One region of the Thioalkalivibrio sp. ALE25 genome, then DNA from elsewhere that is predicted to be linked to it. Evidence: predicted binding sites of a transcription regulator. Region 1 holds the regulator's gene; each other region holds the start of a gene.
What was found. Region 1 encodes sigma-54, which starts transcription at its own class of promoters, with help from an activator protein. Its sites were predicted from a motif close to TGGCANGNTNCNTGCTT; they were not measured.

Region 2: the regulator sigma-54 is predicted to act here: its motif matches at 1,669-1,685, upstream of fliL (flagellar basal body-associated protein FliL).
Region 3: the regulator sigma-54 is predicted to act here: its motif matches at 2,001-2,017, upstream of flgB (flagellar basal body rod protein FlgB).

The regions. Positions count from the first base shown of each region.
Region 1 covers NZ_KB897925.1:164,804-168,044, reverse strand. Annotated here, with positions in the region: gene lptA (lipopolysaccharide transport periplasmic protein LptA) at 1-169, shown strand, start outside; gene lptB (LPS export ABC transporter ATP-binding protein) at 166-936, shown strand; gene C996_RS0100855 (RNA polymerase factor sigma-54) at 1,026-2,507, shown strand; gene hpf (ribosome hibernation-promoting factor, HPF/YfiA family) at 2,524-2,862, shown strand; gene C996_RS0100845 (PTS sugar transporter subunit IIA) at 2,866-3,241, shown strand, end outside.
Region 2 covers NZ_KB897928.1:91,373-94,613, forward strand. Annotated here, with positions in the region: gene fliJ (flagellar export protein FliJ) at 1-283, shown strand, start outside; gene C996_RS0104435 (flagellar hook-length control protein FliK) at 349-1,443, shown strand; gene fliL (flagellar basal body-associated protein FliL) at 1,735-2,232, shown strand; gene fliM (flagellar motor switch protein FliM) at 2,243-3,217, shown strand; gene fliN (flagellar motor switch protein FliN) at 3,229-3,241, shown strand, end outside.
Region 3 covers NZ_KB897934.1:71,065-74,305, forward strand. Annotated here, with positions in the region: gene C996_RS0110130 (chemotaxis protein CheV) at 1-859, shown strand, start outside; gene C996_RS0110135 (protein-glutamate O-methyltransferase CheR) at 1,065-1,880, shown strand; gene flgB (flagellar basal body rod protein FlgB) at 2,099-2,506, shown strand; gene flgC (flagellar basal body rod protein FlgC) at 2,534-2,953, shown strand; gene C996_RS0110150 (flagellar hook assembly protein FlgD) at 2,965-3,241, shown strand, end outside.

The sequences.
Region 1 (3,241 bases):
CGATGACCGCATGATCCTCACCGACCAGGCCCATGTGATCACCGCCAGCGAAGAGGCGCGCGGCAAGCGCATCACCTACGACCTGACCACCGACGTGATCGAGGCCGAACGCGGCGAGGACGACAGCGAACGCGTACGCATCACCATCCAGCCACGCGACGACGAATGAACGCACCCGCCACCAGCCCGGCGCCAGCACCCGCCGAGGCCCGTGATCGCCTGATCGGGCGCGAACTGACCAAGCGCTACGGCCAGCGCACCGTGCTCGACCAGGTGGATGTCGACCTCGCACCGGGCGAGGTGGTCGGCCTGCTGGGTCCCAACGGCGCCGGCAAGACCACCTGCTTCTACAGCCTGGTCGGGCTGATCCGCCCTAACGCCGGGCGCATCACCCTGGGCGGGCACGACATCACCCGCGCGCCCATCCACGTGCGCGCCCGCGCCGGTCTCGGCTACCTGCCCCAGGAGGCCTCGATCTTTCGCCGCCTGAGCGTGTGGGACAACCTGCAGGCCGTGCTGGAACTGCGTCCCGGACTGGACCGCCACGAACGCCGGCGTATCGGCGACGCGCTGATCGAGGAGTTTCAGCTCGAGACCGTGCGCCACAGCCCCGGGATCGCGCTGTCCGGCGGCGAACGTCGGCGCGCCGAGATTGCGCGGGCCCTGGCCGGTGACCCGCAATTCATCTGCCTGGACGAGCCCTTTGCCGGGGTGGACCCGATCTCGGTGGGCGATATCCAGGATGTAATTCGCCACCTTGCAGCGCGCGGCATCGGGGTTCTGATCTCCGATCACAACGTGCGCGAGACCCTCGGGATCTGCCACAGGGCCTATATTCTGAGCGAGGGGCGCCTGCTGGCCGCCGGGACACCCGACGAGCTACTGGCCGACCCCCAGGTGCGCCGGGTCTATCTCGGCGAGAATTTCCGCCTGTGATTCCGGCACGCGCACAACCCGCGCCGGTGCACAAACCACGAGGCAGCATTTAAGATCGCTCTTATGGTCACCCGCGACCCGCACAGCCAATGCTGAAACCCGGCCTGAATCTTCAGCTGGGTCAGACGCTCACCATGACCCCGCAACTGCAGCAGGCGATCCGCCTGTTGCAGTTGTCCACGCTCGAGCTGCAGGTGGAGATCCAGCAGGCGCTGGAGAGCAACCCCATGCTCGAACAGGTGGAAGACGAGGACGACATGGGCGGGGCCGAGCGCCTGGACGCGGAGGGCGAGGTGGTGGAAGGCGACCGCATGGAGGCCACTACCACCAGCGATGACGTGATTCCCGAGGAGCTCACCACCGACAGCCGCTGGGACGACATCTACGAACCGCCGCCCGCCCCCAAGGGCGTGGATGACCGCGACCCGCTGGAAAACACCAGCGACGACGACGGCGAGGGCCTGCAGGACCACCTGCTGTGGCAGCTGCACCTGAGCCACCTGACTCCGCGCGACCAGCGCATCGGCGCGGCCCTGATCGACGCGATCAGCCCCGACGGCTATCTCGAAGGCGACCTCGAGACGCTGGCCGAGACCATCAGCCGCGGCGAGGAAGAGCCCGTCGGCGTGGATGAGGTCGAGGCAGTCCTGCACTGGATCCAGCAGTGCGACCCCCTGGGCGTGGGCGCGCGCGATCTGCGCGAATGCCTGGAGATTCAGCTGCGCGAACTGGCCCCGGACGCCCCCGCCCGCGAGGCCGCCCGGGCGATCCTGGAACACGGCATGGACAGCCTGGGCAAGCGCGATTACAAAGCCCTGCAACGCCAGTCGGGTGTGCGCGACCCGGACGAACTGGCGCGCGCCCTGGACCTGATCCGCACCCTGAACCCGCGGCCGGGCGCGCAGATCAGTGCCGCCACCTCCGAATACGTGGTGCCCGATGTCTACGTGCGCCACACCCCGGAGGGCTGGCGCGTGGAGCTGAACCCGGAAATCGCGCCACGCATCCGTATCAACGACCTCTACGCCGGCATGGTGCGCCAGGTATCGGATGCCCGCGACAGTGCCTTCATGCGCGACCAGCTGCAGGAGGCGCGCTGGTTCCTGAAGAGCCTGCACAGCCGCAACGACACCCTGCTGCGCGTCGCCGAGGCGATTGTCCATCGCCAGCAAGGCTTCCTGGAACACGGCGAGGTCGCGATGCAGCCATTGATCCTGCGCGATATCGCCGAGATCCTGGAGATGCACGAATCGACCATCTCCCGGGTGACCACCCAGAAATACATGCACACCCCGCGCGGGGTCTTCGAGTTCAAGTATTTCTTCTCCAGCCATGTCGGCACCAACGACGGTGGCGAGTGTTCCGCCACCGCCATCCGTGCCATGATTCGCGAATTGATCGACGACGAACCCGCGAACAAGCCGCTCAGCGATGCCCGGCTCGCCCAGATCCTGGCGGACCGGGGCATCAATGTGGCGCGTCGCACCGTGGCCAAGTACCGCGAGGCGATGCACATCCCTTCATCCAGCGAACGCCGGCAGATGGCCTCCATGCCCACCGGCCACAAGTAACCAAGGAGTCCCGACCATGCAGATCAACCTGACCGGCCACCATGTGGACCTCACCGACGCCCTGCGCGACTACGTCAACGAGAAGTTCGCGAAGCTGGAACGCCACTTCGACAAGGTCATCGACGTGCACGTCGTGCTGACCCACGAGAAGACCCAGAACCAGTTCAACAAGGCCGAGGCGAATCTCCAGGTCAGCGGCAATCACATCCACGCGGAGGCCTCCCACGAGGACATGTACGCCGCCATCGACGCGCTGATCGACAAGGTCGACCGCCAGCTGATCAAGCACAAGGAAAAGGTCAAGGATCATCACCGGGCCGAGGGCGCCCAGCGCAACCGTGAGCAGGCCTCCTGACCCATGTCCATTGCCGAGCTGATCACCGCCGAGCGCATCCGCCTGGAGCCGGAATGCTCCAGTCAGAAGCGGGCCCTGGAGGCCCTGTCGGAACTCCTCGCCGGCGGCGGTGATGCCGGCGGACCGGGCAGCACCGCGATCTTCGAGGCCCTGTCCGCGCGCGAAAAGCTGGGCTCCACCGGCCTGGGCCATGGGGTTGCGATCCCCCATGGCCGCCTGGCCGATCTCGAGGCTCCGCGCGTGGCCGTCCTGCGCCTGGAGAGCGGCGTCGACTTCGACGCCATGGACCACGAGCCGGTCGATATCCTGATCGCTCTGCTGGTCCCGGAGGCCGCCACCAGCGATCACCTCGACCTGCTGGCCCAGCTGGCGCGCGGGC
Region 2 (3,241 bases), on a different contig from region 1:
CGATGCCAATGCGCTGAAGTGGCTGGCCGGCATGCGCGACCAGCTGCGCTCCGCGCTGGAGCAGCAGGATCTGCGCATCCAGGCGGCCGAGTCCCAGGTGGAGACGGCGCGCCAGGAGTGGCTGGAACGCCATCGAAACAGCCTCTCGCTGGAGAAGCTGCTCGAGCGCCGGCGGGCCGAGACCGCGCGGCATGACGCGCGGCGCCAGCAGACGGAACAGGATATGTGGGCCACCCGCCAGGCCCATGCGCGCGAGGCAGACGCGCGTTGGCAGGGTTCTTGAATGGACCCTGAGTATCGATTGAGGCAAAGGCCCGGGGATGACCCCGGCAGACCGAGGATCCGGCAATGATCGCAACACAGAATACGGGCCAGGGCATGCTGCCGCTGCTGCAACTGCTGGGCGGCAGCTCGATGCAGGGCCTGGACGACCTGAAAGGCCTGCAAGGCCGCCTCAAGGGCCAGGACGGCGAGGATTTCCTGGCCATCCTGGAGCCCCAGATGGAGTCGCTGTTGGCCAGCCTGGGCGTTCCCGGCGAGGAACTGGAAGGCCTGGACCTGGAGGCGATGCTGGCGCGACTCCAGGACTTGCTGGACGGGCAGCCCCTGGCCGCGGATCCCGAAGGGGGTGGCAATGCCTTGCCGGTCGCCGCGCTGATGGCTGCGACCCAGGAACCGGGACGAGCCGAGGTGCCCCGCGCCGAAGGTACCCCCGCCCGGGGAGGAGGCGAGGAGCGGGCCCTGCCGGTGAAGCCGCTGCCGGCCGCGGTCATGCGGCTGTTCGTCGAAGCGGCCCAGGCCAACGCCGGACGCGATGGCGCGGTTGCCCTGAAGCCCGACGTGATGGGTGCGCAGGGAGGCATGGCCCGCGACAACGTCCTGGAGATCCTCGCCCAGTGGATGGGGCAGGGGGGTGACGAGGCGCGCCGCGGCCGTTCCGACCCCCTGAGCGGGGTGCTGCCGGCCCAGGGGCTCGGGCAGGCCGAAGGGACGGACGGGGCGCGGGCGCTGCCGCGCCTCGATCTGACACGACTCCTGCAGCAGCCCAACGGGGCCCGGGAGCTGGCCGACCAGGTTCGCATGCTGGCCCAGGCGCAGGGCGGGCGTACCGAACTCAAGCTGCACCCGCCGCAACTGGGCAGCCTGGATGTGCGTGTGCTGGTCGAGGGTGATCGCACCAGTATCCAGTTCATCAGTGCCAATCCGGTGACCCGCGAGGTGCTGGAGGCGGCCATGCCGCGCCTGCGTGACAGCCTGGCCGAAAGCGGCCTGATGCTGGACGATGCGACCGTGTCCGACCACGCGGCCGAGGAGCAGGCGGAGCAGGAGGCCGGCGAGACGGCGCTCGCGGCGGATGACGAGGCCGCCGAGGCCGAGGACCGCGAGGCCGCCGATGGCAGCACGCTCTCCATGCTGAACCGGCGCCTGGACCTGTTTGCCTGACCGGCCGTGCTTGGGTGCAGCCGCGGCCTGCGGCCGTGGCTGCAGGCCCGTTCCTGCGCTTATGCCGGCTTCCCCCATGTTCCCGTGTGCCGCCAAGATTCCGTCTTTCACGGCGGCCGGGCGGCCGATTCTTGACGTTCTTCATGTTTTCCGCGCCCGCGTTTACCCCGGAAAACCGCCAGTAAACAAGCGTAACTTACGGATTACAAAGACTAAAACGACTTCTGGCATCAGCCTTGCTATGGTCTGTACCGAGAACGAATCCTCGGTTTACCGGACAGCGGGTGCGATATGGCAGAGAAGGAAGTCAATCTGGACGACGACGAAGGCGGCGCCCCGAAGAAGGGCGGGAAGGGCAAGCTGATCGTCCTGATCCTGGTCGTCCTGTTTCTCGTAGCCGGCGGTGCGGCCGCCGCCTGGTTCTTCCTGATGGCGGACGGTGACGATACCGAGCAGGTCGAAGCCGGCCCGCCCGAGCGGCTGTACACCAGCCTCGAGCCGATGACGGTGAACATCGAGGCCCCGGGGCGCATCCGCTACCTGCGCGCGGAACTTGCTCTGGTGACCCATGACCCGGCGGTCGCCGAGGCCTTCGAACGGCACCTGCCGGCAATCCGAAACGACCTGCTGGGCATCCTGGCGGAACAGCGCTACGAGGATCTCAATACCCGCGCGGGCAAGGAGGCCCTGGCGGAAGAACTGAAAGAGACGATCGCCGGGATCCTGCGTTCCCGCGATGCCCCGGACGCGGTCGAGGCCGTGCTGTTCAACGAACTGGTGATGCAGTAGGAGCCCCGTCATGGCACAGACGGATATCCTCAGCCAGGACGAGATCGATGCCCTCCTGCACGGCGTGGACGAGGGCGACGTCGAGACCGAAGACCCGTATCCGAGTGATGGCCAGGCACGCGAATTCAACTTCGCCACCCAGGACCGGATCGTGCGTGGGCGCATGCCCACGCTGGAGATGATCAACGAGCGTTTCGCGCGTCACCTTCGGGTCCGTCTGTTCAACGTGCTGCGCCGCTCCGCCGAGATCTCGGTGGTGGGCACCCGCATCACCAAGTTCTCCGAGTACATGCATTCGCTGTTCGTGCCCACCAGCCTGAACCTGGTGCGCGCGCATCCGTTGCACGGCACCGGGCTGTTCGTGTTCGACCCGAAGCTGGTGTTCATCCTGGTGGACAACTTCTTCGGCGGCGACGGGCGCTACTACACCCGCATCGAGGGGCGTGACTTCACCCCGATGGAGATGAAGGTGGTGCACGGCGTGCTGGAAGGCGCGTTCGAGGACATGCAGAAGGCCTGGCAGCCGGTCATGGAGCTGGAGTTCGAGTTCCTGAACTCCGAGGTCAACCCGCAGTTCGCGAATATCGTCTCGCCGACCGAGATCGTGGTGATCAGCGAGTTCCACATCGAGCTCGACGGGGGCGGCGGCAACCTGCACGTGACCCTGCCGTACTCGATGATCGAGCCGATCCGCGAGCAGCTGGACACCGGTATCCAGTCGGACCGCTCCGACGTGGACCAGCGCTGGATGCACGCACTCCAGGAGGAGATCCAGACCGCCGAGGTCGAGATCAGCTCCATCCTGGCCGAGACCGAGGTGACCGTGCGCGAGCTGCTGGATATCCAGCCGGGCGACATCATCCCGGTTGATCTCCCCGAAAAGATTTCCCTGCAGGTCGAAGATATCCCGATGTTCCGCGGGAAGTTCGGCGTATCCAATGGGCTGAATGCGATCCAGATTTCGGAACGCATCATCAAACGATAGAGGGCCGCAGCATGGCAGACACCG
Region 3 (3,241 bases), on a different contig from region 1:
GGGTGGATCACAGACCTTCGGAATCAACGTGTTCAAGGTGCGCGAGGTGATCCCGTCGCCGCCGCTGCGCCAGATCCCGGGGTCGATGAGTGTGGTGCGCGGTGTGGCTACGCTGCGGGGCGGCACGGTGCCGATCATTGATCTGGCGCGCGCCATGGGCCTGCGCAGCGCGGCCGGTGCCAGCGACAGCGGCGACCAGAAGGTGGTGGTCACCGAGTTCAACCGTTCGGTTCAGGGGTTCTGGGTATCGGCCGTGGACCGGATCGTGAATGTGAACTGGCAGGACGTGAAGTCCCCTCCGCGTGGTACGGGGCGCGAGTCCTTCCTGGTCGCGGTCACCGAGATCGACAACAAGCTGGTCGAGATCATCGACGTGGAACGGGTGCTTTCGATCGTCAATCCTCTGCCGACCGAGGTCTCCGAGTCCATCCGAGCGGACGCCACGCCAGCGGGGGGGCGCAAGGTCGTGATCGTTGACGACTCGGTCGTGGCGCGCAAGCAGATCGAGGGGGCGATTCGCGGTCTCGGGTTCGAATACGAGGTTTTCAAGGATGGTCAGGAGGCGCTCGACTTCCTGGAGCAGAAGGCCGGGGAGGGCCCGGTTCGCGACCAGATCGAGCTGGTGATCTCGGACATCGAGATGCCACGCATGGACGGCTATACGCTGACGGCGCGGATCCGGGACAATCCCGCCCTGAAAGATCTGAAGGTGCTGCTGCATTCCTCGTTGAGCGGCGAGTTCAATACCGACATGGTCAAGCGCGCCGGGGCCGATGCGTTTCTCTCGAAATTCAACCCCGACGAACTGGCCAACGCGGTGCTCGACCAGACCGGGCGCGAGGATCAACAGGTCGAATGACCGCCGGGGGGAACGGGGTTGCCGCCCGGCAAGGCCGGGGCGGCGTCACATGGCCGACAAGGGCCCAGTGTCGTGTCCCGCCTGCGACACCGTATACTGAAACCCGCTACCGGGGATTCCCCCTGCGTTTCGTGGCGCGGGCGCCGCTGTCAAGGACTCGTCATCAGGATGCTAATCACCATGGACTGTGCTCGGGGATGAACCGGTGATCGATTCCCGCGATTACGAGGAGTTTTCCCGCTTCCTGCAGGACTGCTGCGGCCTGGTGCTGGGTGACAGCCGTCAGTATCTGGTGTCGAGCCGACTGTCCCGGCTGCTCGACGAGTTCGACTTCAAGAGCGTGCCGGAGCTCCTGCACGCGATGCGGCAAGCCCCGAATCCGCGGCTGCGCACCCGTGTGATCGACGCGATGACGACCAACGAAACCTCGTGGTTTCGCGATGGCTTTCCGTTCGAGATCCTCCGGCATGTGTTGTTGCCGGAGCTGGCTGCGAAGGGAAGCAGCATCAAGGTCTGGTCTTCCGGCTGTTCCAGTGGCCAGGAGGCCTACAGCATCTCCATGGTCGTCTCCGAGTGGGAGGAATCCCGCCCCCCGCGCAAGGTGCCGGTATCCATCCTGGGGACGGACCTGTCGGAGAAGATCCTGGATGACGCCCGGCGGGCGGTCTACGACGGCCTGAGTATTGTGCGCGGGTTGAGCGAGAGCCGCCGCGCGCGCTTCTTCGAGACCGTGACGGACGGCCACAAGGTCGTTCCCGAGGTCCAGCGGCGCTGTCGTTTTCAGAAGCTCAACCTGATCGACAGCTACGCGGCACTGGGCAAGTTCGACCTGGTGTTCTGCCGCAACGTGCTGATCTATTTCTCCGGCGAGACCAAGCGACAGGTTCTTGACGGTATTGCCCGGCAGATGAATCCGGGCGGCTATCTGTTTCTTGGCGCTTCGGAGACGGCCGGCCCGTACACCAAGGCCTTCGAGACGGTTCGCACCGACTACGGCTCGGTCCTCCGGCTCAAATCCTGACGCCCCTCCGTCGCAGGGCCGCCAGGTCCGAAACGCCCGCGCAATGCGGCCGCGACTCGAATTGCCCCCTTCCCACGTTTCCCGCTAAGGGCGTCCCCAGCCGAGACGGATTCCCGTCGCTGGCATAGCGATTGCATCGGTCTCCTCGCAAAGGGCCGCAATGGCTGCGTCCCGGTTCTGGTAGCGAGGGTCCGCCACGGGCGGACAGGACGGAAACGATGAGTCTCTCTCTCGACAAGGCGATGGGCATCCTGCCGCAGGCGGTCAACGTGCGCGCCCAGCGCATGGAGCTGCTGGCCTCCAACATCGCCAATGCGGACACCCCGAACTACAAGGCGCGCGATATCGACTTTCGCGCGGTGCTCGAGTCCGCGGCTGGGAGCGGCAATCACTTGCCCATGGCGCGTAGCCAGGCGGCGCATATCGACCCCAATGCCGGGGCGATGAACGGGCAGGCCGAGGCGCTTTATCGCGTCCCTTCGCAGGCGTCCCTGGATGGCAACACGGTGGATCCGCAGATGGAACGTGCCGCCTTTGCCGAGAACGCGATCCAGTACCAGAGCAGTCTGGAATTCCTCAATCGCCGGGTCTCCGGCATCCGCGAAGCCCTGAGGGGCGACCGTTAACGCGGGCCTGATCGGGAGATCGATGTCGTGAGCAATATGTTCAGTCTGTTCAATACCTCGGCTTCGGCGCTGTCGGCGCAGTCGGTGCGCCTGAATACCGTGGCCTCGAATCTGGCCAACGCGAACACCGCCGCCACCAACCCGGACGAGGCGTATCGCGCCAAGCAGGTGCTGTTCCAGAGCGTGATGGATCAGGCCAACCCCAATGGTGCGGCGACGTCCGTGCGGGTGGCCGGCGTGACCGAGTCGCAGGCCGCGCCACAGGCCCACTACGAGCCACACCACCCGCAGGCGAACGAGGAGGGCTACATCTTCCGCCCGGCGATCAGCGTGGTCGAGGAGATGGCCAACATGATGTCCGCCTCGCGCAACTACGAAGCGAACGTCGAGGTGATGGAGACCTCGCGTCAGCTGCTCCAGCGCACATTGCAGATCGGCCAAGGCTAGAGGAGCCCGCCATGACACAGATTTCCCCCGAATTGCTGGATCGCCTCGGCCTGTCGCGCCCGGAGAAGAAGCCGGAAGGCGAGATGGACCGCCTCGGGCAGTCCGACTTCCTCAAGCTGATGACCACCCAGCTGGAGAACCAGGACCCGATGGAGCCGATGGATAACGGTGATTTCCTCGGCCAGATGGCGCAGTTCTCCACCGTGACCGGCATCGAGCAGCTGTCCAAGTCCTTCGAGAAGCTGGCGCAGTCCCTGGGGCAGAACCAGACGCTGCAGGCGGCTTCGC